Regions from separate parts of the Gordonia sp. JH63 genome, predicted to be linked through region 3. Evidence: predicted binding sites of a transcription regulator. Region 3 holds the regulator's gene; each other region holds the start of a gene.
What was found. Region 3 encodes LexA, which represses DNA repair genes until DNA is damaged. Its sites were predicted from a motif close to CGAACANNTGTTCG; they were not measured.
Positions count from the first base shown of each region.

Region 1: a site for LexA is predicted at 6,946-6,959, ahead of GR168_RS08525 (HNH endonuclease signature motif containing protein). Genes of this name have one in related genera too.
Region 2: a site for LexA is predicted at 3,490-3,503, ahead of GR168_RS05175 (HNH endonuclease signature motif containing protein). Genes of this name have one in related genera too.

Region 1 covers NZ_CP047235.1:1,886,345-1,895,712, reverse strand. Annotated here, with positions in the region: gene GR168_RS08555 (class I SAM-dependent DNA methyltransferase) at 1-347, shown strand, start outside; gene GR168_RS08550 (restriction endonuclease subunit S) at 490-1,509, shown strand; gene GR168_RS08545 (type I restriction endonuclease subunit R) at 1,570-4,770, shown strand; gene GR168_RS08540 (hypothetical protein) at 4,763-5,668, shown strand; gene GR168_RS08530 (DUF433 domain-containing protein) at 6,088-6,756, opposite strand; gene GR168_RS08525 (HNH endonuclease signature motif containing protein) at 6,974-8,692, shown strand; gene GR168_RS08520 (FAD-dependent monooxygenase) at 9,329-9,368, shown strand, end outside.
Region 2 covers NZ_CP047235.1:1,142,237-1,151,604, reverse strand. Annotated here, with positions in the region: cobalamin riboswitch at 97-275, shown strand; gene GR168_RS05190 (iron ABC transporter permease) at 322-1,401, shown strand; gene GR168_RS05185 (ABC transporter ATP-binding protein) at 1,425-2,231, shown strand; gene GR168_RS05180 (ABC transporter substrate-binding protein) at 2,285-3,322, shown strand; gene GR168_RS05175 (HNH endonuclease signature motif containing protein) at 3,528-5,156, shown strand; gene rplA (50S ribosomal protein L1) at 5,227-5,943, opposite strand; gene rplK (50S ribosomal protein L11) at 6,026-6,460, opposite strand; gene nusG (transcription termination/antitermination protein NusG) at 6,536-7,414, opposite strand; gene secE (preprotein translocase subunit SecE) at 7,485-7,958, opposite strand; tRNA gene GR168_RS05150 (tRNA-Trp) at 7,998-8,070, opposite strand; gene GR168_RS05145 (fused (3R)-hydroxyacyl-ACP dehydratase subunits HadA/HadB) at 8,317-9,368, opposite strand, start outside.
Region 3 covers NZ_CP047235.1:2,313,324-2,322,691, reverse strand. Annotated here, with positions in the region: gene hrpA (ATP-dependent RNA helicase HrpA) at 1-3,762, shown strand, start outside; gene nrdR (transcriptional regulator NrdR) at 3,736-4,236, opposite strand; gene GR168_RS10495 (LysM peptidoglycan-binding domain-containing protein) at 4,336-4,875, opposite strand; gene lexA (transcriptional repressor LexA) at 5,100-5,804, shown strand; gene GR168_RS10485 (putative PEP-binding protein) at 5,782-7,491, opposite strand; gene GR168_RS10480 (DeoR/GlpR family DNA-binding transcription regulator) at 7,641-8,411, shown strand; gene GR168_RS10475 (1-phosphofructokinase family hexose kinase) at 8,408-9,368, shown strand, end outside.

The DNA.
Region 1 (9,368 bases), 430 kb from region 3:
ACATGGGATACATGATCGACCGTGCCGAGCGTGCGTTGACCGACGAGGAGATCGTCAAGATCGGCGACACATTCCACGCGTGGCGCGGATCGGCATCGGCGGCGAAGAAGGGGGTGAAATACGAGGACATCCCCGGATTCTGCAAGTCCGCGACGCTTGAAGAGATCAAGGCAGCGGGCTATGCGCTCACGCCGGGGCGGTACGTGGGCGCGGCTGAAGTCGAGGATGACAGCGAGCCGATCGACGAAAAGATCGTCCGGCTGAAGACCGAGTTGTTTGCAGCCCTCGATGAGTCATCGAGACTCGAGAAGGTTGTGCGTCAGCAGATGGAGCGGGTTGATGGGTGATTCGAAACGCTTTCAGTGGGGCGACCTTGGCCAGCTTTTCGACGGACCGCATGCGACTCCTACGCGAGTGAGTGCGGGGCCATATTTCCTCAACATTTCTAGCCTGAAGTCTGGCCGCCTCGACCTCTCGGAGTCGGATCACGTGTCCGACGACGACTTCGCCAAATGGACGAGACGAGTAACGCCACGCGAGAACGATCTGTTGTTCTCATACGAGACTCGGCTGGGTGAGGCAGCGCTCATGCCACCGGGAGTTGAGGCATGTCTTGGCAGAAGAATGGCGCTATTACGCCCCGACCCTGGGCTGATAGTGCCACGATATCTGCTCTACCTCTACCTCAGCCCGGGATTCCAGCACATCATCGCGACTCACACGATCCACGGAGCGACGGTACCTCGAATCGGCCTCGCAACAATGCCGGAGTGGGAAGTCGAGATCCCTTCGCTCGACGACCAGCGTGCGATTGCCGAAGTCCTCGGCGCCCTCGACGACAAGATTACAGCGAATGAGCGGACGATCTCACTCAGCGCTGAGCTCTCCACATCGATATGGCGAAGCACCACCCACAAAGTCGAGCACGAACTTGTTGCCCTCTCGAGTCTCGCCCGCTTCGTAAATGGCCGCGCATACACCAAGAACGCGACTGGTACCGGACGCGTAGTCATCAGAATCGCGGAATTGAACTCCGGAATCGGCAGGTCGACCGTCTACAACGATATAGAAGTACCACAGGACAATATCGCCAGACCCGGCGACCTATTGTTCGCCTGGTCAGGTTCGTTGACTGTGGCCCGGTGGCACCGGCCAGAGGCCGTCGTCAACCAGCACATCTTCAAGGTGATACCGGTCAACGGACGTCCCCAGTGGTTAGTCGAACACGCACTTCGCGAAAAGCTAGAGGAGTTCCGAGCAGTCGCAGCCGACAAAGCGACGACAATGGGGCACATCCAACGACGACACCTCGATGAGCCGGTGAGAATTCCCCATCAAGACCGTATCGACTCCGTCGGTCCGCAAATCGAGGCGTTGTCATACCAGATCTCTTCGCTTCATATGGAAAATCTGGCGCTCGCCCACACCCGCGACAAACTGCTCCCCCTCCTGATGTCTGGCAAGGTGACGGTCAAGGACATCGAGGGCGACATCGAAGACGTCGTCTGACCACTGCACACCGATAACAGCAGAGCCAGCCACCCCAGTTGACAGTCAAAGGATCACCAGATGAGCGTATTCCCCGAATCCGAATGGGAGACGTTGGCACTCGAATGGCTGGCCGACCAGGAGTGGCAGCCGACACACGGCTCCGAGATCGCACCGGGCACCGAGAATGGTCGCAAGTCGTGGGACGATATCGTCCTCCCCGAGCGACTCCTCGCGAAGATGCGGGAGCTGAATCCCGGTGTACCTCACGAGTATCTGGTTCAGGCCCGCGCGGGCATCCTGGCTCCTGAGTCCGGAGACCCGCTCGCCGAGAACCGTCGGCTGCACGAGATTCTCGTCAAAGGCTACCGAGGTATTTCCTACGTCGACCACGAGGGCCTCGAGCAGACACCAACCATCCGCCTGATCGGTGCCCGCCCGGAGGACAACGAGATGCTCGCGGTCCAGCAGGTGACCGTGCGCAACTCAGAACACCAGCGTCGTTTCGATGTGGTGCTCTACCTCAACGGCCTGCCAGTCGCGTTCTTCGAACTCAAACAAGCCGGTTCGGCGCAGGCGGACCTGGCGTCCGCCCACGCTCAGCTCCAGACCTACCTGCGCGAGTTCCCGATGGTGTTCCGATTCGCGGTGGTCTCGGTGATCAGCGACGTGATCACGGCTCGGTACGGCACCCCGTTCACACCTCTCGAACACTTCGCACCGTGGAATGTCGACGACGACGGTAAGCCCATCGCGTCCGGCCACCCGACCGATCCCGAGAAGATGGGGCTCGAACTCGAGTACCTGATCGACGGTGTCTTCAATCCCGAACGGTTCCTGCAGATCCAGCGGAACTTCACCGCCTTCGACGCCGGCGCCGACGGCTACCTGAAGCGAATCGCCAAGCCGCACCAATACTTCGCGGTCACCAAGGCCGTCGGCAATACCGTCGCAGCTGCGGAGAGCAACGGCAAAGCCGGCGTCGTGTGGCACACCCAGGGGTCGGGCAAGTCCATGGAGATGGAGCTGTACGCCCACCTCGTGGCACGTCAGCCGAAGCTCAAGAACCCGACGATCGTCGTGGTCACCGACCGACGTGAACTCGACGGCCAATTGTTCGAGACCTTCAACCGGTCCGAACTACTCGACGAGTCACCGGTGAAAGTCACGTCGCGAGAACAACTCCGCGACGAGCTGTCCAACCGGACAACCGGCGGCATCTACTTCACCACCCTGCAGAAGTTCAGCCGCACGCAGGCCGAACGTGAGGCCGGCGCCGACCACCCGCTGTTGACCGATCGTCGCAATGTCATCGTCGTCGTCGACGAGGCGCACCGCAGTCACTACGACGACCTCGATGGCTACGCCCGCCACCTCGCCGACGCGGTTCCTCACGCGACGCTGATCGCCTTCACTGGAACCCCGATCTCGTTCGCGGAGCGGAACACCCGAGAGGTCTTCGGTCCGTACATCGACATCTACGATCTAACCCGGGCCGTCGACGACGGCGCCACCGTGCCGGTCTACTTCGAGCCGCGACTGATCCGGGTCGGCCTCACCGAGGACGTGACCGAGGACGATCTCGACCGCGCCGCCGATGAGGCGACCCGCGGCCTCGACGACGCTGAACGCGCCCAGATCGAGAAGTCCGTGGCCGTCATCAACGCGGTGTACGGCGCCCCCGAGCGCGTCAAGGCACTCGCTGGCAACATCGTCGAACACTGGGACGGCCGATCGGCGTCCATGAAAACCTTCATCTCGACCCCCGGCAAGGCGTTCATCGTCACCGCAACCCGCGACATCGCCGCCCGACTCTACGAGGAGATCGTCACACTCCGTCCGGACTGGCACGACGACGCCGTCGACCGAGGAGTCATCAAAGTCGTCTATTCCGGCAGCGCCAAGGACCAGGGCCTGGTCGCGAAACACGTTCGGCGGGATGGGCAGAACAAAATCATCCAGAAGCGGCTGAAAGACCCCGACGACGAACTGCAGATCGTCATCGTCAAGGACATGATGCTCACCGGGTTCGACGCGCCGCCATTGCACACGCTGTATCTCGACCGCCCACTCAAGGGCGCCCTGCTCATGCAGACCTTGGCGCGTGTGAACCGGACTTTTCGAGGAAAGCCGTCCGGCCTGCTCGTCGCGTACGCTCCCCTGGCCGACAACCTGCACAAGGCACTCGCCGAGTACACCGAGACCGACCAGGCACAACAACCGGTCGGCCGGAACATCGACGAGGCGGTCGCACTCACCCAGCAGCTGCTCGTACAACTCGATGACGTGTGCTCCGGATACGACTGGCGAAGCAAGGCCAAGGACCCCGACCGCGGGTGGATGAAGGCGGCAGTCGGTCTGACCGAGTATCTGCGTTCACCCGAGACCCCGGGCAACGTCGTGTCCGACGGCGAGGAGACTCTCGGCGGACGCTACCGCGCCCTCTCCGCCCACCTCGCAAGAGCCTGGGCACTGGCCGGTGGAGAGAAGTCGCTCGGCGAGTTGCGGCCGACGGTCCAGTTCTACGAAGAAGTCCGCGTCTGGATGGGCAAGTTCGACGCCGCCGACCGGCAGGCCGAAGGTCGCCCGGTTCCGGAGGAGATCAAACGCCTGCTGTCGTCGTTGGTGGCGCGCTCCACCGCGAGCGGTGAGATCGTCGACATCTACGACGCGGCAGGACTTCCCAAGCCGTCGTTGTCCGACCTCGGGGCCGACTTCGAGACCAAGGCCAAGGCCGCCACCAACCCGCATCTGGCGATCGAAGCGCTTCGCGCGACCCTGACCGAGGAATCTGCGCGTGCAACGCGGAACAACGTAGTTCGGCAGCGTGACTTCTCCGAGCGGATCACCGATCTGATGAAGCGCTACACCAACCAACAGATCACCTCCGCCGAAGTCATCGCCGAGCTCATCGCGATAGCCAAAGAAGTGGCGGCGGAGGGAAGCCGCGGTGAACGCTTCTCCCCCGCTCTGAGCGAGGACGAGCTCGCCTTCTATGACGCCGTGGCGAAGAACGAGTCGGCGGTCGAGTTCCAGGGCGACGAAGTCCTCGCCCAGATTGCGCGCGAGCTGGTCCGGATCATGCAGCGCGACACCAAATTCGACTGGACCGTCCGCGACGACGTGCGCGCGAAACTGCGGTCCTCCATCAAACGCTTGCTGGTCAAGTACAAATACCCGCCGGACAAGCAGCCGGCCGCCATCACCACGGTGTTCGAGCAGATGGAGATGATGGCACCTAGGTTCGCAGCAGAGAACGCCCCGGGAGATGACGATGACTGAACGCTGGATCGATTGGTCCTCTGATGCACGCGACCGATTCACTCGCGTCATCTCCGATCTGCGGGAGCTGTCGCTCCTACCTGGCACGACGTCCGCAGACGACATCAGTTCGCTCGTGTCGGACATGCTTGACCGGCGCGATCAGATCGCCACCAAAACGTGGGACTCCAAGGCGTCCGAAATTCCGGTGCAGGATGGAAGAACCGCTCTGCGCCAGGTTTCCGAAGTGCTGTACGCCGCCGACCAGGCAGTGATCGACGAGCTCGTCTCGCGGATCCCAGCGAAATCGGTTCATGAGCGGATGAACTCCGCTGCGTATCTCGCAGCCGAGATCGACGCGGCGACAGCCGAAGCAGCGACGCTCGACTCGCACCGCTCAGGTGGTCCGGCAAGTCAGCAGGATGCCACCGATACCGAACTGCTCGGCGATCCCGCCGACTACGCCGGAATCGATCCCATCGAAGACGTGGCGATTCCGCCCCAGGTCGTATGGACCGAAGCCGACCGTAAAGCTGTCCTGGACGAGGCCATCAGCACGTACGGCATCGCCCCTGGCGAGTGGTACTCGGTCGAATGGCCTCCGACCGATGGCTCACTGTGGACCCCCGGATATCTCGTCACCTCAGACCGAGAGCCGTGCGACGAACACACCGACGACCCGGACAGCGACACAGCACTCGAATGCGTCCGGTGTGAAGACTCGGTCACCACCGACATCGAGGAGATGGCCGTCTGGAAGTTCACAACCAGGCTGACCCACCACCGAATCGGTTTCGACAGCAACGGTTCTCTGGTCGTCGACCGTTTCACCGAGGAGATCGACCCGTCGTTCGAGGTACGCGAGATCACGCAAGACCCACGACTGATCCGCATCGGCCTTCCACACGGACACCGCTGACAGCGAGTTCGCACGACCCAGGCACAACTCGCTACATCAGCTGCTCGAGACGCGGGCGCGGGCCTCCGAAGACGCGCCACACGGACGGGGTGCCGCTCATGCAGTGCGTACACATGTCGCGCAGGTTCGCGTGGAGGGCATCAATCAGCTACTGCCTGGTTGCCTGACCGTGAAACAGGAACAGGTGGATGCGAGCGCGCTTGTAGGCCTGCAATTCCGAAGGCGTGACGAGAATTGTGGTGTCCCGACCTATTGCCGCCCACCCGTTCCGGCCGACATCACGGAGCCAGCGTTCATCCGGCGTCCCCTCGGCTGCCGCGCGAGTTCCGTACACCGCAGCCGGAGTATGGACGATATAGCCGAGCTCTTCGATCGATCGCCGCAAGGTCCTGCCGGCGATGTTCTCGTCCAGATAGAACTCAGGCGGTGCGGCCCAGGAGGACGCGGGCGGCGGTTCGAACCTGGGATCTCGAGATGTCGAACTCCTCGGCAACGACCTCGCCGTCCTCTCCGGCTTTCAGCATTGCAGCGACGTCCGCTAGGCGAGGTCCTGATGCTCCGAACCGCGGCTGCCCGAACGCAACGTCTGGGTCGACGATGACCTTCTCCGGCTCCCATTCGCGTAGTTGTAGGCGGTTCGGATGCTCACCGTCCCAACTGACATATGAGATGTAGTCCTGGACGATCTCGCGGATGACATTCTGCCCGGATCGCGCTTCGATGAGCCCGGCACCGGCTCGGGTCTTGGCGAAGTCCCACAGGACATCAACACCGTCTGTGGCCAGATTCGGCGCTGTCAGCACGTAGTCACGGCCGAAGTCCCGTCGCAGCTGCTCGAGCGCGGGACGGATCTTGCGAACGTGAACGCCTGCGCTGCGAAGGGCGTCGAGTACGTATGCCTCGGTCAGGGCGATGAAGGACACGTTCGCTTTTCGCTGTGGCGCGTCCACCACATGAAGGAGCGGCTCCCCGCGGTCGTAGCCTTTCGCCCAGCGGTGGAACGTCTGCTGACTGATGGCGAGATAACGAGCCGCGTCGCTCATGGTGAGAATGCCTGCATCAAAGCGAGGATCGCCGATGGTGGTCACGCTGCGTTCTACCTCCCGCCTGACCCTGGACTACGAGTTGTCGATTGTAGCCACATCATGATGGCACCGTGAGCAGCTCTGTGGAGTCTGCACCCCGACTGCGGTAGGCAGTGAGCACCCTCCGACCTGTCGGTGCGTCGTGATTTCATTCGACGAGAGTCTGACAAAGTTGAAAATCAACACTTTACTCGAACATGTTTTCGAGTACTCTGGTGTCATGTCATCGGGGGCGGGGGCCGAATCCACGGCGGTGGACTCGTCACAGGAGTCGGTCGAACCGCGCTTTCGTCCCGACCATGAACTCTCCGCATCCGAACTCGTCGAGGTCCTGAATCACTGCGCGGGCTTGGCGGCGGCGTCCGCGCATCGAATGATGGTCGTTGCCAGCCTCATTCACGACGAACGCGAGATGGACTACGCACAGCGGCGCGCCGAGACGCACAGCGGCGAACTCGACTCCATCGAAGCCTTCGAGCACCTGTCCGCGCGAGTGGCCGCGGGCGAGAACCCCTACGAGCAGTTCGGGCCCAACGGTCTCGAACAGGCCATCGCCGAAGTCGGTGCCACCCTCACCGTGACACCGGCCGAGGCGAAAGAACTCATCGAGGCCGGCGACGCACTGCGCTACCGACTCTCCTTCACCGGGCACGCACTGGCGTGCGGTCGAATCGACAAGCGCCGCTTCCTCATCGCTCTCAAGCGCACCGATCTCATCACCGACGACGAAGAGATGCAGACCGTCGACGCCCATCTCGCCGAAGCGATCTTCGCCCGCGCACCGATGTCGACGGCCCGGTTCACCGCCATGGTCGATTCGATCGTCGCCAAGTGGGCACCCGACGCGATCCGCCGACGCAAGGAGCGAGTGAAGTCCGACCGCAAGGTGACCGTCACTCCTGATCGCTTCACGCCCGGGCAGTCCCGGATCTCCGGGACGCTGCCCAATGCTGATGCCGCCGAGTTCGACGCCCGCCTGACGGCGATGGCCACCGCGGTCCACGCCGGTGACCCTCGAAAGTTGGCCAATCGCCGAGTCGACGCCCTCAAAGCACTCGCGCGGGGTGAAGCCGCCATCACGTGCCTCTGCGACGACTGCGCCACCACCGCAACCGAACCCGACACAGCACCAGACCTCGACGCAGCGACAGTGGAGACCGGCGAGACGCCTGCACCAGCTGCTGAGATGGTGGAGGCCGACACCGTCGTCGACCCGTCAGCCGCAGACGCCGACGCCGCGGTCGATGACCCGGCCGTGCCGACCGCCTCGCCGTCGGACTCGCCCGCACCGCGCGCGACCTTTCACATCGTGGTGAACCTGTCGACCCTGATCGGTCTCGACGACGATCCCGCCTTCCTCGACCGCCACGGCATCATCGACGCCGAGACCGCGCGAGAACTCCTCGCCGAAGCGCGACGCACCTACATCCATCCCGCACCGACCCCCGCCGCGCCCGACGCGCCACCGGTATCGCCTCCCGGCGCGGACAGTTCGACAACCCGGTACACCCCGTCGAAGAAGCTGCAGGCGCTGGTGCGTGCCGGTGAACTGTGCTGCACCTTCCCCGGCTGCAACGCCCCGGTCTGGCAGATCGATCTCGACCACACCGAACCCTTCGACCACGCCGACCCGCGGCGCGGCGGCCCGACCGATGCACGCAACCTCAAACCGCTGTGCCGGTTCCATCACCGAATCAAGACCTTCACCAGCTGGCAGGACCACCAAGACGAACTCCAGACCGCCTGGTTCACCACACCCACCGGGCACATGTTCGTCGGCAACGCCTTCAGCGGACGCGACCTGTTCAACAAACTCTTCCCCAGACGGTCACCCGATCACCCCGCCCGCGACAGACTCAACACGCAACGCGACAACGACTTCCGACGCCAGCAACGCGCCGAGAAGCGCTGGAACGACGCCAACCCACCGCCGTTCTGAACACCGCCGCTACCCCTATCGCCGGTCAGGAACACCCTGACACGGTGGGTGAAGTCATGCGGCGAATGTCGACCTCGCGACGCGGCCGTTCACCACCGCGACGTCAAGGACAGGCACGCCGTTGCCCCCCCGGACGCAACCAGTGATGAACGCGCTCGACCGTGCGACATCAACTCGCAGACCGCATCAACCGCGGGCCAGAGATAGGACAATGACAGGGAGCCGCTGCGCATTCGAGTTCCGTCCCGTCCGGCATCGCCCGTCGCAACCCATCGAAGGACGACCCCGCCCCAGTAGAATCGGACACATAACTCGGGCACACATCGCGATAACCGTAGCCGGCTTGCTCGGCGGACTCGCCGCCGGCGGGTGGATTGAGAGCGAATCGTACATCGCCGCAACACTTGTCATCGTCGGTTGGTTGACCTTCTTTGGCGTGTTCGTCTGGCAGGAACGTCGAAACCGGCACGAAGCCGCAGCGTCGACGTAGAAGACGACGAGGCGCCCCGACTCGTAGCAAGCACCCGGCGCGGCGTGGCTGTGGTTCGAGCCGGTCCTGTGAAACCGCTGCGCAGAGACACACGCAACGGCTATCGTTCCATCCGTCCGCGACCGAGCCGGTGGATGAAGTTCGCGATGAGCGTGCGAACCGAGAAATTCGACGCCGTCATCGTCG
Region 2 (9,368 bases), 1.2 Mb from region 3:
TCGCGTGTCGGCTGTCCGGGCACCGATGTCGCGCATCGTTGCGCCCAGAACCACGAACTGCGACATCTGACTCAGGTGTAGCGAATCGTTGTTGGTATGTTCAGCCCCGAGAACGGTCACACCCGCACACGTGGGTGTCAGGGAACCCGGTGTGAATCCGGGACTGGCGCGCAACGGTATGGGAGACGGATTCGGCGCGGACACCGGGGCGACCCGGGAAGGCGCCGGCGCCACGATCCCGAGTCCGATTACCGGCCGTTCTCGCTCGAGTCCATCGTGTATCTCGCGCACAGATACCCAGACCGATAGGCAGTACCACCCGTGTCCCGTCGTACCGACGGCACGACCGAGAGCGCGACCGCCCCGTCGGTCCGGCGACTCCCGTCGACGCCGCTAGCCGCAGTACTGTTCGTCCTCACCCTCCTCAGCATCGCCCTGGCCACCGCTTTCGGCGCGGAGACCATCCCCGTCGGCGACGTGTGGCACACCGTCGTCGGCCGGATGACCGGGGCCGAGCTCGACTCCGCGCACGCCGTCATCATCTGGGATCTCCGGTTGCCCCGGTCCGTGCTGGCCGCGCTGGTCGGAGCCGGGCTGGCGCTGGCCGGCGCACTCATGCAGGCCCTGGTCCGCAACCCGCTGGCCGAGCCGTATCTGCTGGGTGTGTCCGCCGGCGCGGCGGTCGGGGCCACCGCGGTGATGACCCTCGGCGTGCTCGCGGGACTGGGCGTCTGGGCGCTGTCCGGCGGGGCGCTACTCGGCGCGCTGGCCGCCACCGTCACGGTGTACCTGGTGGCCCGCGCCCAGGGCGGGCTGACCGCGCTGCGACTCATCCTGTCCGGGGTGGTGTTGTCCTCGGCGTTCATGGCGTTGTCGTCGCTGCTGGTGTTCACCGCCGCCGACCCGCACGCCGCCGACAACGTGATGTTCTGGATGCTCGGCAGCGTCGCGGGCGCCACCTGGGCGAAAGTGCAGATCGCCGGGGTGGTCGTGCTGGCCACCGTCGTGGCCATGCTCGCCATCCACTCCTGGCTCGATGCCTACGCGGCCGGCACCGACACCGCGACGTCGCTGGGCGTGCCGGTACGCGCGATGCGCAACGCGCTGTTCGGTGTCCAGGGTCTCCTGGTCGGCGTACTCGTCGCGGTGGCGGGCGGCATCGGCTTCGTCGGTCTGATCGTCCCGCACGCGGCGCGACTCCTGGTCGGCGCCACCCACCGCGCGATGTTGCCGGTGGCGGTCTGCGGCGGTGCGCTCTTCCTGGTGTGGGTCGACGTGATCTCGCGGGTGGCGGCCGCACCGCGCGAGATGCCGCTGGGCATCGTGACCGGACTGATCGGGGCACCGATCTTCCTGTTCCTCATGGGACGACGCCAGTACGTGTTCGGGGGTGGCTCGTGACCGACCCCGCCCGCGCATCGTCGATGTCGTTGCGCGCGATTGCGCTTGCGTGCCGTCGCGGTGGCCGCGTCGTACTGCGGGATGTCGATCTCGCGGTCCCCGCCGGCACCCGACTGGCCATCGTCGGGCCCAACGGTTCCGGCAAGACCACCCTGCTGCGCACGCTGTGCGGTCTCGAACGCCCGGCCGCCGGCACCGTCGAGGTGAACGGAGACGACCTCCACCGCATCCCCTCGCGACGCCGCGCCATGTCGATGGCGGTGGTCGGCCAGGAGGAACAGCCCTCCGCGGAGCTGACGGTCGGCGAGGCGGTCGGCCTCGGCCGGACCCCGTACCGGTCGGCCTGGTCCACCGGGAGTTCCGACGACAAGACGGTGGTCGATCGCGCGTTGATCCAGGTCGGGCTCGACGGCTGGGGCACCCGCTCGTGCACCCAGCTGTCCGGCGGCGAACGGCACCGCGTCGTCCTCGCCCGCGCGCTCGCTCAGCAGACCCCGATCCTGGTGCTCGACGAACCCACCAATCACCTGGACGCCGCCTGGCGACTACGACTGATGGAGATCCTCGACGAACTCGACGCCACCGTGGTCGCGGCGATGCACGACCTCGACCTGGTGTTGCGTCACTTCGACTCCGTCGCAGTGGTTTCCGACGGCGGAGTCATCGTGCACGGACCACCCGTCGAGGTGCTGACGCCGGCTCTGCTGGCCGACGTCTTCGAGGTGTCCGGCACCGTCGTCGACCATCCATCGACGGGCCTGCCCCATCTGCTCCTGAACACTCCCACCACCACACCCGCCCCCAGCGCTCTGACGAAAGACATCCCGTGAGAGGACATCCTTTGACCATACGTACGTCCCGAGTCCACCCGACCGTCGCCATCGTGGCGGCGACACTGATCCTGGGAACTGCCACCGCCTGCGGAACCGACAGCACCGCAGCGTCGGAAAGCACTGTCACCGTATCCAATTGCGGAGCCGACGTCGCCTTCCCGCAACCCCTCGACCGGTTGTTCGTCAACGACGGCGGCATGATTGCGATCGCACTCGCCGCCGGTGCCCGTGACAACATGGTGGCGGTCAGCGCGCTCGCCCGGGACAAGGACATCCTGCGGCTCGAGTACGGACCCCAGGTCGACACCCTGAACGAGGTCGCGACCGAACGTCCCACCCTCGAGAACATCGTCGCGGCGAAACCCCAAGTGCTGTATGCCGGATACAACTACGGCATGAGCGAATCGCGCGGGATCACACCCGAGATCCTCGCCGGACACGGCATCGACGTGTACCAGTTGTCCGAGGCGTGCCGGCAGACCGAGGGCGAGGCGCAGCGCGGCACAATGGACCCGTGGGTCGCGCTCGACACCGATCTGCGCAACATCGGCACCCTCACCGGCAATCCCGAGCAGGGCGCCGCCGCGGCCGACGAGGTGGCCGACCGCCTCGAGAAGCTGCGCGCCGCACCACAACCCGCCGCGAAACCAACGGTCTTCGTCTTCGACAGCGTCTCGGACACCATCTTCTCCTCCGGATCCTTCGGCGGCCCGCAGGGCATCATCGACGCCGCGGGCGCGCGCAACGCGACCGAGGACATCGAGGACACCTGGACCGCCGTGAGCTGGGAACGCCTCACCACCGCGGACCCCGACGTCATCGTGTTCGTCGACTATCCCGGCCAGTCGGTCGACGAGAAGATCGCCGCCCTGCGTTCTAATCCGGCGAGCCGGAACCTGAAGGCCGTGCGCGAGAACCGCTTCGTGAACCTGCCGTACGCGATGTGGGTGTCGAGCCCACTCAACATCGACGCCGCCGAGATCATGCGCGGCGTTCTCGAGAGCCACGGCCTCGCACCGGAATCCGGTATCACCCCGTCCCTGGATGTCGCGCAATTGGACCTCGGGGGCAACAACTGGCTGGAGTGAGTCGCGGGACGCCCCGTTGAACACGTGGGGCCGCGGCGATCGTCATGCCGCCGCCCCACGGAGTAGTCGGTGGACCCCCTACCACGAGGCACCGACAAGTTACCGGCTCCGAATAGCGTTGCACAACATCAGTTTTGGCTTGCAACGCGCTCGCAACGGTGTACACTCGAACGTACATTCGCGGCAACGGTTCTCGGGGGCGACCATGTCTGACGAACAAGCGGCGCGGCGACCGCGCGCCCTCGAGTTGGTGGCCGACCTGCACCGCATCCTCGGTGAGTTGCAGACCGTGGACCTGTCGCCGTGTACCGATGCCGAACTCGCCGACGTGGCCGCGGAGACCGAGCGCGCGATCGCGCGTCTGACCGTCGCCGGAGACCGGCAGATCGATCAGGTCGAGGCCCGCGACCTACCCCGCAAGGCCGGCTGCCGCACCCTCATGCAGTACATGACCCACCGGCTACGAGTCTCGAACCCGATGCGCCGCCGTAAGCAGATGGACGCCACCGCCCACCGGACCAGCCTCGGCGGCGAGGTCCTCCCACCCGAATACCCCTGCCTCGCCGAAGCTTTCGCACAAGGCACAGTCGGCACCGCCCACGTACAAGCCACCCTCGACGTCCTCGACCGCATCCCCGGCACCATCGACCACGATGTACAGGTCGCCGCTGAGCGGCAGATGGCCGAGATCGCCGAAGCCCACACGCCTGCCGAGATCACCCAGCTCGGCTCGCGGCTGCTCGCCCACCTCGATCCCGACGGCACACTGGCCGACGACACCGACCAGAAACGACGCCGCGGCCTGTGGATCGGTCGGCAACGCGCCGATGGCACCGCCAAGATCTCCGGCACCCTGACCCCCGCACTCGCCGCCCGACTGACCATGATGTTCGCCGTGTGGGGCAAACCCGGACTCAACAACCCCGACGACCCCGCCTCGCCCCAAGGCCCGGCCGGTGCCGCCGACCCCGACGCCCTGACCGCCGCAGCCGACCGCGACCAACGCACCCTCGCCCAGACCAATCACGACGCCCTCGATGCCGCACTCGCCGCAGGCTTCGCCGACGGAACACTCGGCACCTCGCACCGAGGGCTACCCGTGCAACTGATCATCAAAGCCGACCTCAACGACCTCATCCGCGAAGCCGGACTCGCCACCACCGCCACCGGCACCCTGCTGCCCATCCGGGACCTGATCACGATGGCCGCCGACATGCAACCCTGGCTCGCGATCTTCAAAGACGCCACCACCGTCCCCCTGCACTTCGGACGGGGCAAACGCCTGGCCACCCGCGAACAACGCCTCGTCTCCTTCGCCCGTCCCGACGGGGAAGTGTGTTCGGCACCCGGGTGCGATCAACCCGCCACCCACGTCGAGCTTCATCACGCCGAACGAGACTGGGCCAAGGGCGGTCTCACCGACATCGACGACCTCGCCCCGGCCTGTCCCCGTCACAACCGCATGGTCGGCGACCAACCCGGCCAATACACCACCCGCATCGCCCGATCCGGCCCCGACGAAGGCCGCTGCCTGTGGCGGTTGAACGCCGAACCCGGCGCACCGCCCAACCCCGAACACATCAACCGCCGACCCGACATACCCCGGCGGTTCGCACAACACCTGAACACCGTGCGCAACGAGATCCACGGACCTGCCACCAGGTCCGGCGACCAGTCGCGCCCCGACGCCGTCGGCTACGGCGACCGCGGCCGGCGCCTCGAACTCGCCTACCGCGAACTCGTCCATCCGCGAACACCGCCGGAGCACCTCACCACCCCACCGCTGACCCCGGTCGAAGCTGCACTCGCACGCATACTCGCTGACCACGCGTGATTGCACACGACACGAGGGGCCCGGCATCGGAATGCCGGGCCCCTCGTGGGTGTCAGTGCGCCTGATCAGATCAGGCCTGCGGTGCCTCCGCGAAGTTGCGGGTGACCGCCGGGTCGACCGGGATGCCCGGGCCCGTCGTCGTGGAGACGGTGACCTTCTTGATGTAGCGGCCCTTGGCGGCCGACGGCTTGGCGCGCATGATCTCGTCGTAGGCAGCGCCGTAGTTCTCGGCCAGCTTGGCCGGGTCGAACGAGGCCTTGCCGATGACGAAGTGCAGGTTCGCAGCCTTGTCGACGCGGAAGTTGATCTTGCCGCCCTTGATGTCGTTGACGGCCTTGGTGACGTCGGTGGTCACGGTGCCCGTCTTCGGGTTCGGCATCAGGCCGCGGGGTCCGAGGACACGCGCGATACGGCCGACCTTGGCCATCTGATCCGGGGTGGCGATCGCGGCGTCGAAGTCCAGCCAACCGCCCTGGATGCGCTCGATTAGATCCTCGGCGCCGACCTCGTCGGCACCGGCGGCGGTGGCCTCGGCGGCCTTGTCGCCGGCGGCGAACACGATCACGCGGGCAGTCTTACCGGTGCCGTGCGGCAGATTGACGGTGCCTCGAACCATCTGGTCTGCCTTACGGGGGTCGACGCCCAGCCGCATCGCGACCTCGACGGTCGCGTCGGTGTTCTTCGACGACGTGTCCTTGGCCAGCTCCACAGCCTCCAGCGGGCTGTACAGCTTGGTCTTGTCGACCTTCTCGGCCGCGGCCGCGTAGGCCTTGCTCTTCTTGCTCATTGCTCTGTTCCTTCTCCGCCGTCAGTCGGCGGGGTGTGTGGTGCGGGCCGAGCCGGCCCTCCCACGGTGATGATGAGGTCTGTCAGCCTTCGACGGTGATGCCCATGGACCGAGCAGTACCGGCGATGATCTTCGCGGCCTGGTCGATGTCATTGGCGTTCAGGTCTTCGGCCTTGGTCTTGGCGATCTCACGGACCTGGTCCATGCTCACCTTGCCGACCTTGTTGGTGTGGGGCTCGCCGGAGCCCTTCTGCAGGCCGGCGGCCTTCAGCAGGAGCTTCGCAGCCGGCGGGGTCTTCAACTTGAAGTCGAAGGAGCGATCTTCGTACACGAAGATCTCGACCGGGATGACGTTGCCGCGCTGCGACTCGGTCGCCGCGTTGTACGCCTTGCAGAACTCCATGATGTTCACGCCGTGCTGACCGAGCGCCGGACCCACGGGCGGGGCCGGGTTGGCCTGGCCTGCCGAGATCTGGAGCTTGATGATCCCGGCGAGCTTCTTCTTCTTGGGAGGCATCTTCTGTTCCTTGCTTGTTTCCTTGCGAATTCACGCCCGCTGGAGACGTGAAAGTTCTGAGTTGGTGGTCCGGCCCTAGATCTTCTCGACCTGGTTGAACCCGAGCTCGACCGGCGTCTCGCGACCGAAGATCGACACGAGGACCTTGACCTTGCGCTGCTCGGCGTTGACCTCGCTGATCGACGCGGGCAGCGTGGCGAACGGGCCGTCCATGACGGTGACCGACTCGCCGACCTCGAAGTCGACCTCGATGACGTTCGACGCGGCGGCAGCTGCGGCCTCGACGCCCTCGGCGGCGGCACCACGCGACGCGGCGGGCTTCTTGGCCTCGGTCCGCGGCATCAGGAACTGCAGCACCTCGTTGAGCGAGAGCGGCGACGGCTTGCTGGTCATCCCGACGAAGCCGGTGACACCCGGCGTGTTGCGCACGGCGCCCCACGACTCGTCGTTGAGCTCCATGCGGACGAGGATGTAGCCCGGCAGTACCTTGCGGTTGACCTTCTTGGGCTGGCCGTTCTTGATCTCGGTGACCTCTTCGGTCGGCACCTCGACCTGGAAGATGTAGTCGCCGACGTCGAGGTTCTGCACGCGGGTCTCGAGGTTGGCCTTGACCTTGTTCTCGTAACCGGCGTAGCTGTGGATCACGTACCAGTCGCCGGGCGCGCGCCGGAGCTGCGTGCGCAGTTCCTCGACCGGATCGACCTCAACCGCTTCGACCTCGGCCTCTTCGACAGGGGCCTCGTCGGCGGCGGCCTCGTCAACCGGGACCTCGTCGGCATCCTCGGAGACGGTGTCCTCGGCGGGGGCCTCGTCACCCTCGACGACCGCGTCGTCGGCGACCGCGTCACCCTCGGTGTCCACCGCGTCGGTCACGGCCGCGTCGACAGCGTCGACGTCGGCAGCAGCCACGTCGACGGAATCGGTCGAGGCGAGTTCGTTCTCCGGGGTGCTCACTGCAGCCCACGCTCCTTATGGTTCATCTGGCGGTCGTGTTCCTCGTCGCCGGCCGAGCCCACCGCGTGGGTCAGCCGAACAACCAGAGCACGCCCTTGGCGAAGGCGAGGTCGAGGCCGGCAATGAACGCGGTCATCACGATGACGAACACGAGCACGACGATCGTGTAGGTGATCATCTCGCGCCGCGTAGGCCAGATGACCTTCTTCAGCTCGGCGACGACCTGCGTCAGAAAGACCCAGATCCGTACGAACGGATTCCGGCTCTCCTCGGCAGACGCCTTCTTCTTGGTCTTGCGTTCCTTGACGGCGACCGACCCCGTGTCGGAGTCGGCGTCACCGTCGGTTGCACCCGCCGCCGAGCGACGTCCGCGAGCCGAGCGCTTACCGGACGGACGCAGCTCCTTCGCGGCTTCGGTCGACGTGCCGTCGTCCGTACCCGCGTCGGTGGCCTCGTCGCGACCGTCGAGCTCAGCCGCAGCCGAATCGGCCGCAGAACCCTCTGCGGCGTCTTTGGCGCGGGCGGCCCGGTCTCGCTTGCTCAACTTCGCGGTCCTCTCGTCAGCGTGTGCCCTTCACCAGGGCAGGGGCGACAGGACTTGAACCTGCAACCTGCGGTTTTGGAGACCGCTGCTCTGCCAATTGAGCTACGCCCCTTTGCGACGCCCGCCACCGGAGTGGTCGGCGTTGCCGTCCTTCTCGATCCGGCCTCGCGGCCCGTCGACGTTTCGTCGCCGACAAAACCAACGCGCCACCCTATGGGTAGCGCGCAAGTCTGAATCAATCAGACACTTCAGTGTAGATCACCGGGGCGGTGGACCCAAAACGGGCTCGCCTCCGCTCCCCCGACGACCGTACACGCCACCCGTCCGTGAGCCGCCCGAACGGCTCGCGACCGGTCGATCAGTTGAACTGGATGACGGCCTGCGCGCGTCCGAAGATGCGGCGATCGCCCTGCTTGGCGGTGATGGCGATGGTCCCGCGGCGGGTCGCGGGATCGAGCGACTTCACCTTGCCGGTGAAGTCGACGGCCGCGCTGTCGTCGGCCGGGACGTACACCGGGCTGGTGAAGCGCACGTTGTACTCGCAGAAAGCCGCCGGGTCACCGATGAACTCGGAGACGAAGCTCGCGCCGAGCCCCATCGTCTGCATGCCGTGCGCGACGACGTCGTCCATGCCGGCCGCGTTCACGACGTGGTCGGAGAAGTGGATCGGGTTGGGGTCGCCGGCCACGCCCGCATAGTTCGCGAGATTGCCGCGCGTCAACAGGTAGCGCTTGGGCGTGAGTTCCTGACCCACCGTGAGCGTGTCGAAGTCGACGGCACCGAAGGCGCCCGGCGACTGCGTCGGGTCGGGGAGGTCGTAGCGACCCGCCTTCGGCTCGACGGTGTGCCCGGATTCGCCGATGGCGTCGACCTTGATCATCACGTGGTCGAGGGAGGCCTCGAGTTCCGGGTCGACATCCATGCCGGGACGCGCGGCCAGGGAGGTCCACGTGGTCATGACCGGCTCGTCGTGCTGGTTCCAGATGACGTTCTTGGTGACCATCAGGTCGATCATCTCGGGACTGCTCACGTGCCGGAACGACTCGAGCGAGACGTCGCAGATCAGGCGGTCCCCGACCTTCATCGGCTGGTGGTAGACCAGCCGCTGGTCGGTCTGCATGATCTGCCACATGTCGTAGCCGGTGACGACGTCTTCGAAGAGCTTGCGCTGGGCGATGATCCCGAGCACCGACACGTAGGTGGGCGCGGCGATCAGGCGGTCGTGGCCGAAGGCCCGGGCGCCCTCCTCGCTCCAGTGGGTCGGGTGCGCATCCTGCACCGCCATCGCGTGCTTACGGATCTCCTCGCGGCCGATCTCGTAATAGTCGTCGACCGTGTAGTGGAAGCCGACGAGGCTCTGCGTGTGGGCGGCGATCTCGTCGGGGGTCGGCTTCGCACCACCGCTCGACG
Region 3 (9,368 bases):
CGCGCGACCGTGCCGATTTTGCGCTTCCCCGACGAACTACCGGTCTCCGCCGCACGCGACGAGATCGCCGAGGCGATCCGCAACCACCAGGTCGTGGTCGTCGCGGGCGAGACCGGCTCGGGCAAGACCACCCAGCTCCCCAAGATCTGCCTCGAACTCGGGCGTGGCATCCGCGGGTCGATCGGGCACACCCAGCCCCGGCGCATCGCCGCGAGCTCGGTCGCCAAGCGCATCGCCGACGAGACCGACACCGAACTCGGCGACGCGGTGGGCTACTCCGTCCGGTTCAACGACCGGTCGGGCGCCGACACCCTCGTCCGGGTCATGACCGACGGCATCCTGCTCCGCGAGATCGCCACCGACCCCATGCTGCGCCGCTACGACACCCTCATCATCGACGAGGCCCACGAGCGCAGCCTCAACATCGATTTCATCCTCGGCTATCTGCGCCGCCTGCTGCCCCGACGCCCCGATCTGAAGGTGATCATCACCTCGGCGACGATCGAACCGGCGCGCTTCGCACGGCATTTCAGCACGCCGAAGACCTCGGTCCCGGTCATCGAGGTATCCGGACGCACCTATCCGGTCGAGATCCGGTACCGACCGCTGAGCCTGCAGGAACGACCCGACGACGGGGACGACGCCGGCGGCGGCGAACATGCCGACCTCGACCAGATCCAGGGCATCGACGCCGCCGTCGACGAACTGTGGGCCGGTGGCCGCGGCGACATCCTCGTGTTCCTGCCCACCGAACGGGACATCCGAGAGACCGCCGAGGCGCTCCGTCGACGAACCGGCGGCAGCAAGGGTCCCGGTGCCGAGATCGTGCCGCTCTATGCGCGACTGTCGATCGCCGAGCAGCAGAAGGTGTTCTCCCCCTCCGACGGACGCCGGATCGTGCTGGCGACCAACGTCGCCGAAACGTCGGTGACCGTGCCCGGCATCCGCTACGTCATCGACACCGGCACCGCCCGTATCAGTCGGTACTCGACCAGGACCAAGGTCAATCGTCTTCCCATCGAACCGGTCTCACAGGCCAGTGCCCGGCAGCGGGCCGGTCGATGCGGTCGTGTCGCCCCGGGCGTCTGCATCCGTCTCTACAGCGAGAACGACTTCGACTCCCGGCCGGCCTTCACCGACCCGGAGATCCTGCGCACCAACCTCGCGGCGGTCATCCTCCAGATGACCTCGCTGAAACTGGGTGAGATCGCCGAGTTCCCGTTCGTCCAGCCGCCCGACGACCGCGCGATCCGCGACGGTATGGGTGTTCTCACCGAACTCGGCGCCATCACCGTCCCGCGCGAGGGCGGGCCCCCGCGACTGACCCCGATCGGCCGGTCGATGTCGCGGATCCCGGTCGATCCCCGGGTCGCCCGGATGCTCATCGCCGGACACGAACTGGGTTGTCTCGACCACCTTCTCGTGATCGCCGCCGCGATGTCGCTCCCCGATCCACGGGAACGGCCGGCCGAGCACCGTGAGGCCGCCGACGCCCAGCACCGGCGCTTCGTCGTCCCGCAGTCGGACTTCCTGTCCTACGTGGAGCTGTGGCGATACCTTGGCGAACAGCGCAAGGAGTTGTCCGGCAGCCGCTTTCGGCGCATGTGTGAGCGCGAGTACCTCCACTTCCTGCGCATCCGGGAGTGGCAGGACCTCCATCGACAGCTGACCGAGATCGTCAAGGACCTCGACTGGTCGGTCGCGCCCACCGAACTCGACGCCGACGCCGTCCACCGATCCATCCTGTCCGGGTTGCTCAGCAACATCGCCGCCCGCAACACCGAGGGCCGCGAGTTCACCGGTGCGCGCAACACCACGCTGATGATCTTCCCCGCCTCTCCGCTCGCCAAGAAGCCGCCCGCCTTCATCATGGCGGCCGAGGTCCTCGAGACGTCGCGCCTGTTCGCCCACACCGTCGCCGGGATCGATCCGCTGTGGGCCGAGAAACTCGCCGGGGATCTGGTGAAGCGCACCCACAGCGAGCCGCACTGGTCGGCGAAACGCGGAGCGGCGATGGCCTACGAACGCGTGACCCTGTACGGGGTCCCGCTCGTCGCCCGCCGGCGCGTCGACTACGGCCCCATCGACCCGGTGGTCTCGCGGGAGCTGTTCATCCGGCACGCTCTCGTCGAGGGCGATTGGCGGACGCAGCACGCCTTCTTCGACCGCAATCGCAAGCTTCTCGAGGCCGCCTCGGACGTCGAGAACCGCACGCGCACCCGGGGTCTGGTGATCACCGAGGACCAGCTCTTCGAGTTCTACGACCAGCGGCTACCGGCCGAGGTCACCTCCGCCCGGCACTTCGACACCTGGTGGAAGAAGACCCGCCGGGTCGAACCGGATCTGCTGGATCTGCGCCCCGAGGACGTCACGGGAGGCACCGACGTCGCGCCGACGGACTATCCCGGCGCCTGGCAGCAGGGCGACACCCGACTCGAACTGCGCTACCGGTTCGAACCGGGCGCACCCGACGACGGCGTCACCGTCGTGATCCCGCAGGCACTGCTCCCCCACGTCCGACCGGCCGGCTTCGACTGGTCGGTCCCGGGCATGCGCGCCGAACTGGCCACCGCACTGGTCAAGTCGCTACCGAAACAGTTGCGCAAGAGCATGTCACCCGCGCAGCGGTTCGCCGAACTCGCGCTCGGCCGGCTCACCCCGCGCAAAGAGCCGCTGGCCACCGGGCTGGCGCGCGAGCTCTCGGCGATCACCGGGATGCGGGTGACCGCAGCCGATTTCGACACCGACCGGGTACCGCCGCACCTGCGCATGCATTTCGCGGTGGCCGACGACTCCGGACGGATCGTCTCCCGCGCCGACTCGTTGCCCGAACTTCAGCAGACCGGAACGCCCGCGGCGCCGAAGACGGTGTCGCGCACCCTGTATCGGACCTGGACCGCCGACGGGATCGGTTCGCTCGCCGAGCAGACCACGGTCGATGTCGCGGGGCAGCGGCTGACCCGGTACCCGACGATCGACGTGGTCTCCGACGCGAAGGGCCACGCGCGGGGCGTCGTCGTCGTCGATGCGGCTAGCCCGGAGACACGAGACCGCCTCCTGCGACGCGGGATCGTCGCCCTCCTCGACCTCGCGATACCTCCGCTGCACAAGCGGATCGCCGGCTCGCTGAGTCCGGTCGAACGACTCGCCCTGAGCCAGAGCCCGTACTCGACCACCGAGGCACTGCTCGCCGACTGCACCCGACGGGCCATTCGGGACACGGTCGCCGACATCGACGACGCAGAGCTCGCCGCGGTTCGCTCACCACAGTCCTTCTCGGCGCTGCTCGAACGGATCCGGCCACGGGTCGCCGCGGCCGCACCGGACTACTTCTCGCTGGCCGTCGCAGCCCTCGAACGGATGTCCCCGCTGCGGGCGGCGATCGACCGGCACGCCGGTTCGCTGGCTGCCGACGACGTCGCCGAACAGGTCGCCCACCTCGTGTTCGACGGATTCGTGGCGGCCACCGCGCGACGCCACCTGGAGAATCTGCCGCGCTATCTCGACGGCGCGCAAGCACGTCTGGAGGCACTACCCGCGTCCGCAGCACGCGACCAGGCCGGGGTGGCCGCCGTCGATCGCGTCGTCGAACGGTGGGCCCAGCGCATCGAACAGGTACCCGAGCACCGGCGGGCGGTGGTCGACGACGAAGCGCAGTGGCTCGTCGAGGAGTTGCGCGTGGGGCTGTTCGCCCAGCGTCTCGGCACCGCGTTCCCGGTGTCGGAGAAACGGGTCCTACGAGCTCTGGACCGACTCGGCTGACACGGGTTCGGCGAGCGCGCTCCCGGATCCCGATGCCGCCTTCAGGTCGTCGATCTCGCGCTGGAAGTCCTCCACCGAGTCGAACGACCGGTACACCGAGGCGAAGCGCAGATACGCCACCTCGTCGAGATCGCGGAGCGGACCCAGGATGGCGAGTCCGACCTCGTTGCTGGGGATCTCGGCCGATCCACTGGCGCGCACCGTGTCCTCGACCTGCTGGGCGAGTTGCGCGAGCGCGTCCTCGGCGACGTGGCGGCCCTGACAGGCTCGCCGCACGCCGCGCATGACCTTCTCCCGGCTGAATGGTTCGGTCACGCCGTTGCGTTTGACCACCGCGAGCACGGCGCTCTCCACGGTCGAGAACCGGCGACCGCACTCCACACAGGAGCGACGGCGGCGGATGGCCTGCCCTTCATCTGCGACACGCGAGTCGATGACCTTGGTGTCGTCGTTCTTGCAGAAGGGGCAGCGCATCGTGTCCTCACGCAGGTCGCGGGACGCTGGAACGCACCCGAAGCGTGCGCCCCGCCGCTTGTCGGCCGGCCCCTGTGACATCGAGGATACCGCCCGGCCTCAGCGGTACCGGGGGGTGAGCAGGGGCTGGCCCACCTGCAGCGCGCTCGACCCCAGATCGTTCATCGCGACGATCTCGTCGATCACGACCTCGCGCGGCATCTCGGGTGCCACCCGGCCGGCGATCGAGCTGAGCGAGTCCCCCGAGCGCACGTGGACGACCTCGGCACTCACGGCGGACGGGGTCAGCGAGTCCGAGTAGTTCTGGCCCACGACACCGAACACCCACACGACGAACGCCAGCCCGACGCCGGCGAGGAGCGCGACCGCGGTGCGGCGGCGGCGACGGAACACCGCCGCGTCGGGTCCGACCGGGCCACGCCCGCGCACCCCGACCGAAGAACCACAGTGGGTACCGCCCACCCGCGGGGTCACCGGCGACGCACCCCGCGGTCGGGTGCCGGCCGGCCGGTTGTCTATCGGGCGGCCGCCGTCGGACAGCGGGGCGCGCGTCCGGACCCGATCGGCGCGGTCGGTGGGGGGCCGGACAGCGTCGGGACGGTCGGTGCGGACGGGAGCGACGAGAGTGGCGGTGCGCATGGTGCCCTCCGGTGTTCTGGTGTCTGGATCGTGCGGGGTGTGGCGGTCGGTGTTCGAACATCGATCAGATGTTCGATGCACTGATGTTCGAATTTGTAGCACGACGTCCCGACAAAGTCTCGCGACACATCGAACAAATGTTTGAGGTGCCGGTCGCACTCCGCTAGGCTCGGACCCGGCGCAAGCCATCTACCAGCACGTTCCGAAGACGAGAGGAACCGAACATGAGTGACACCGGCGATAGGCGCGGCCGAGCGCGGGGCGCCGACGACGAGGCCCCGTTCGACGCCGCCGCCGCCGAGGCCTCACTCACCCCGCGACAGGCCGGGGTCCTGGAGGTGATCCGCCGCTCGGTGCGCGAGCGCGGTTATCCGCCGAGCATCCGGGAGATCGGCGACGAGGTCGGCCTGGCCTCGACGTCGTCGGTGGCCCATCAGTTGCGGACGCTGGAACGCAAGGGGCTGCTCAAGCGCGACGCGAACCGTCCCCGTGCGGTCAACATCGCCCCGAGTGACACCCCGTCGCCGGACACCCCGTCGGCCGGTCAGCTGCCCGAGCCGACCTTCGTGCCGGTTCTCGGCCGAATCGCGGCCGGCGGTCCGATCCTGGCCGAGGAGGCCGTCGAGGACGTCTTCCCGCTGCCCCGTGAGCTGGTCGGCGAGGGATCTCTCTTCCTGTTGCGCGTCGTCGGCGAGTCGATGATCGACGCCGCGATCTGCGACGGCGACTGGGTCGTGGTCCGGCAGCAGAACGTCGCCGACAACGGCGACATCGTCGCGGCCATGATCGACGGCGAGGCCACCGTGAAGACCTTCAAGCGTCAGGGCCCCAACGTCTGGCTCATGCCGCACAACGAACTGTTCGATCCGATCCCGGGCAACGATGCCGTCATCCTCGGCAAGGTCGTCACCGTGATGCGGCGAGTCTGACCTCTCCACCGACCGAACCGTCGAGCACCGCCGCGGCAGCCTCGCGCGCCGCGGCGGGGTCCGAGGTGGCCAGGGCAGCCTCGGCGGCGGCCCGGCAGTCCGGTGCGGACACCTCGCCGAGCCGGGCCCCCACGGCCGCGGCAGCAGCCGGCGCGCTGGACAGCGAGGTGACCCCGAGACCGACGAGCACGCAGGCGAGGTTCGGATCGGCGGCGGCCTCGCCGCACACCCCGACCGGCTTTCCCTGACGTGCACCCGCTGCCGCGACACCCGCGATGAGGCTCAACACGGCCGGTTGCCACGGGTCGGTCAGTCCGGCGAGATCGGCCGACATCCGGTCGGCCGCCATCGTGTACTGGGTCAGATCGTTGGTGCCGATGGATACGAAGTCCACCTCGGCGAGGACGGCTTCGGCCAGGATCGCCGCCGCGGGCACCTCGATCATCACCCCGGCGACCAGACCACGGCCGCGGACCTCGGCGGCGAAGGTGCGCGCCTCCGCCGGCGAGGCGATCATCGGCGCCATGACCCACGGCGCGACGGCCGACCCCGACGCGGCCTGCGCGATCGCGTCGAGCTGATGCGCGCGGATCTCGGGGTGCGCCAGCGCGATCCGATCGCCCCGCACGCCGAGCGCTGGGTTCGATTCGTCGGGATGGGTCACGAACCGGAGCGGTTTGTCGGACCCGGCGTCGAGGGTGCGGATGACCACCTTCTGCCCGTCGAACGCATCGAGCACCTCCCGGTAGATCGCGGCCTGCTCGTCCACCGACGGTTCGTCGGCACGCTCGAGGAACGCGAGTTCGGTGCGGAAGAGCCCGACGCCCTCGACGGGGTACCCGGCCGCGGCGCGTGCCGACGATCCGTCGGCGACGTTGGCGAGCACCGCCACGGCCACCCCGTCGGCGGTCTGCCCCGGACCGGTCCAGCCGGCGACGAGTGCGGCATGCCGCCGATCCTCGTCGACGCGAGCCCGGGCCGCCTCCGCATCGGGCTCCACCTCGATCCGCCCGGTGCTGCCGTCGACGAGAACGGTTGTGCCGGGCTCGATCTCGTCCAGGTCGGCCACCGCCACCACGCACGGGATCCCCAGCTGGCGCGCGATGATCGCGGTGTGGCTGGTCGGTCCGCCGAGGCGGGTGACGAGGGCGATGGTGCTCGTGGGGTCGAGGCCCGCGGTGTCGGCGGGCGCGAGGTCGTCGGCGAGCAGGACCGACGGCACCTCCGGAGTGGGCACACCAGGTTCGGGTAGGCCGAGCAGTTCGGCGAGGACCCGGTCGCGCACGTCGTTGAGATCGGTGACCCGCTCGGCCATCAGTCCGCCGAGCTTGGTGAACACCGCCGCGAACTGTTCGGTGGCCGCGACGGCAGCGGCCTCGGCGGGGGCGCCCTTGCCGATGAGCGCGGTCGCGGCACCGATCCAGCCGCGGTCCTCGGCCAGGCCCGCCGTCGCGGCGAGCACCTCGGCCGTCACCCCGGTGTTCTGCGACGCGCGCGTGCGCAGCCGCGCGGCGACGGCGCCGGCCGCGGTGGCGAAGCGCGTGACCTCGTCGGCGCGCCGTTCCTCGGCGATCTCCACACCGACGCCGAGCTTCTCCGGCGAGTGGTCGGGTCGCTCGCCCGGCCACAGCGCGGGACCGTGGGCCAACCCGCCGACCACCGGGGTTCCCGTCAGGATCTGCGCCATCGTCTTGCCTCTCACTCGACTACCGATGTGACCACCGTTACAAAAAGTGCTTGACTTGTCAACACAAACAGGCGTAAACACAATTACTACAACATCCAATCCCACACGCCTCAACAAGCGGGTTGGTCGAAACCGGAGATCGGAGCGGTGTGTACGCCGAGGAGAGACAACAGGCGATCGTCGACGAGGTGCGACTCGCGGGGCGGGCATCCGTGGCCGCGCTCGCCGAGAAATTCGACGTCACCAGCGAGACCGTCCGACGCGATCTCGCGGTACTGGAACGCGCCGGACATCTCCAGCGGGTCCACGGCGGCGCCGTGCGCGCCGAGATCATGCGCACCCTCGGCGAGCTCGGGATCGACGAACGGGAGTCGAGCCAGATCGAGCAGAAGACCGCGATCGGCCGGGCGGCCATCCGGTTCCTGCCGCCCGACGGCGGCTCGGTGCTCTTCGACGCCGGCACCACCACCTACCGCGCGGCCGAGGCGACCGCTCCCGATCGGAGGCTCACCCTGTTCACCAACAGCCTGCCCATCGCCGGCCTGCTCGCGGGAACCCATCCCGACGGTCTCCATGCCCTCGGCGGACGCGTACGCGGTCTCACCCAGGCGACCGTGGGCGTCGACACCGTGGACGCGCTTCGCCGACTGCGCGTGACCACCGCCTTCATCGGGACGAACGGCCTGAGCGAGGCCCACGGGTTGTCGACACCCGACCCCGACGAGGCCGCGGTCAAGGCGGCGATGGTCGCAGCCGCGCAACGGGTCGTGGTCCTTGCCGACAGCTCGAAGATGGACCGCGAGGACCTCACCTCCTTCGCCGGACTCGACGACGTCGACGTCCTCATCACCGACTCCGGGATCGACCCGGCCTATTCGGCGGCCCTGTCCGCGCGTGGCGTCGAGGTCGTGATCGCATGATCGTCACCGTCACCGCCAACCCGAGTCTCGACCGCACCCTCGAACTCGGCGCACCGCTCGCCCGCGGCGAGGTGCAGCGCGCCGGCGTGGTCCGCACCGAGCCGGGCGGCAAGGGCGTCAACGTGGCCCGGGTCGTCGCGGCCGCGGGCCTGGCCACCCGCGCACTGCTCCCGGCGCGGCCGGGCGACCCGCTGCGGGCCGCACTCGACGACCTCGCACTCCCCTACGACGCCGTGCCGGTCGACGGCGAGGTCCGGTCCAACATCACCATCGCCGAATCCGACGGGACGACCACCAAGATCAACGCACCGGGCGTCACCTTGACGGGCCCGGACCGCGAGGCGCTCGTCGGGCTGATCCGTGAGCACGCCGGCTCCGCGCAGTGGGTCACCCTCTGCGGGTCGCTGCCTCCCGGCGTCCCCGACGACTGGTACCGCTCGATCGCCGACGACCTCGTCCTCGCCGGCTGCCGGGTCGCGGTGGACACCTCGGGCGCTCCCCTCCGTGCCAGCGTCACCGGTCGCGTCGACCTGATCAAGCCCAACGAGGACGAGCTCGCCGAACTGACCGGCGCCGACCCCGGACAGCTCCGAGAAGCACTCGCGCGCAACGATCTCGGACCGGTCATCGACGCCGCTGCGACCATCGCCGAACAGATCGGGGGCAACGTCCTCGCCACCCTCGGCGCCGTCGGGGCCGTGTTGGTCACCGCATCCGGCGTGTGGTCGGCGACCCCGCCGCCGATCGTCCCGCGCAGCACCGTCGGCGCCGGCGACTCGTCACTGGCCGGCTACCTCATCGCGCAGAGCACCGGGGCCGCGCCCGCCGACTGCCTCCGGTCGGCCGTGGCGTACGGCGCGGCGGCCGCATCGCTCGCCGGCACCCAGGCCCCCACGCCCGACCACCTCGACCTCCCCGGCGTGCGGGTGACCGAACTGTCGGGAGCCGCGCGCATGA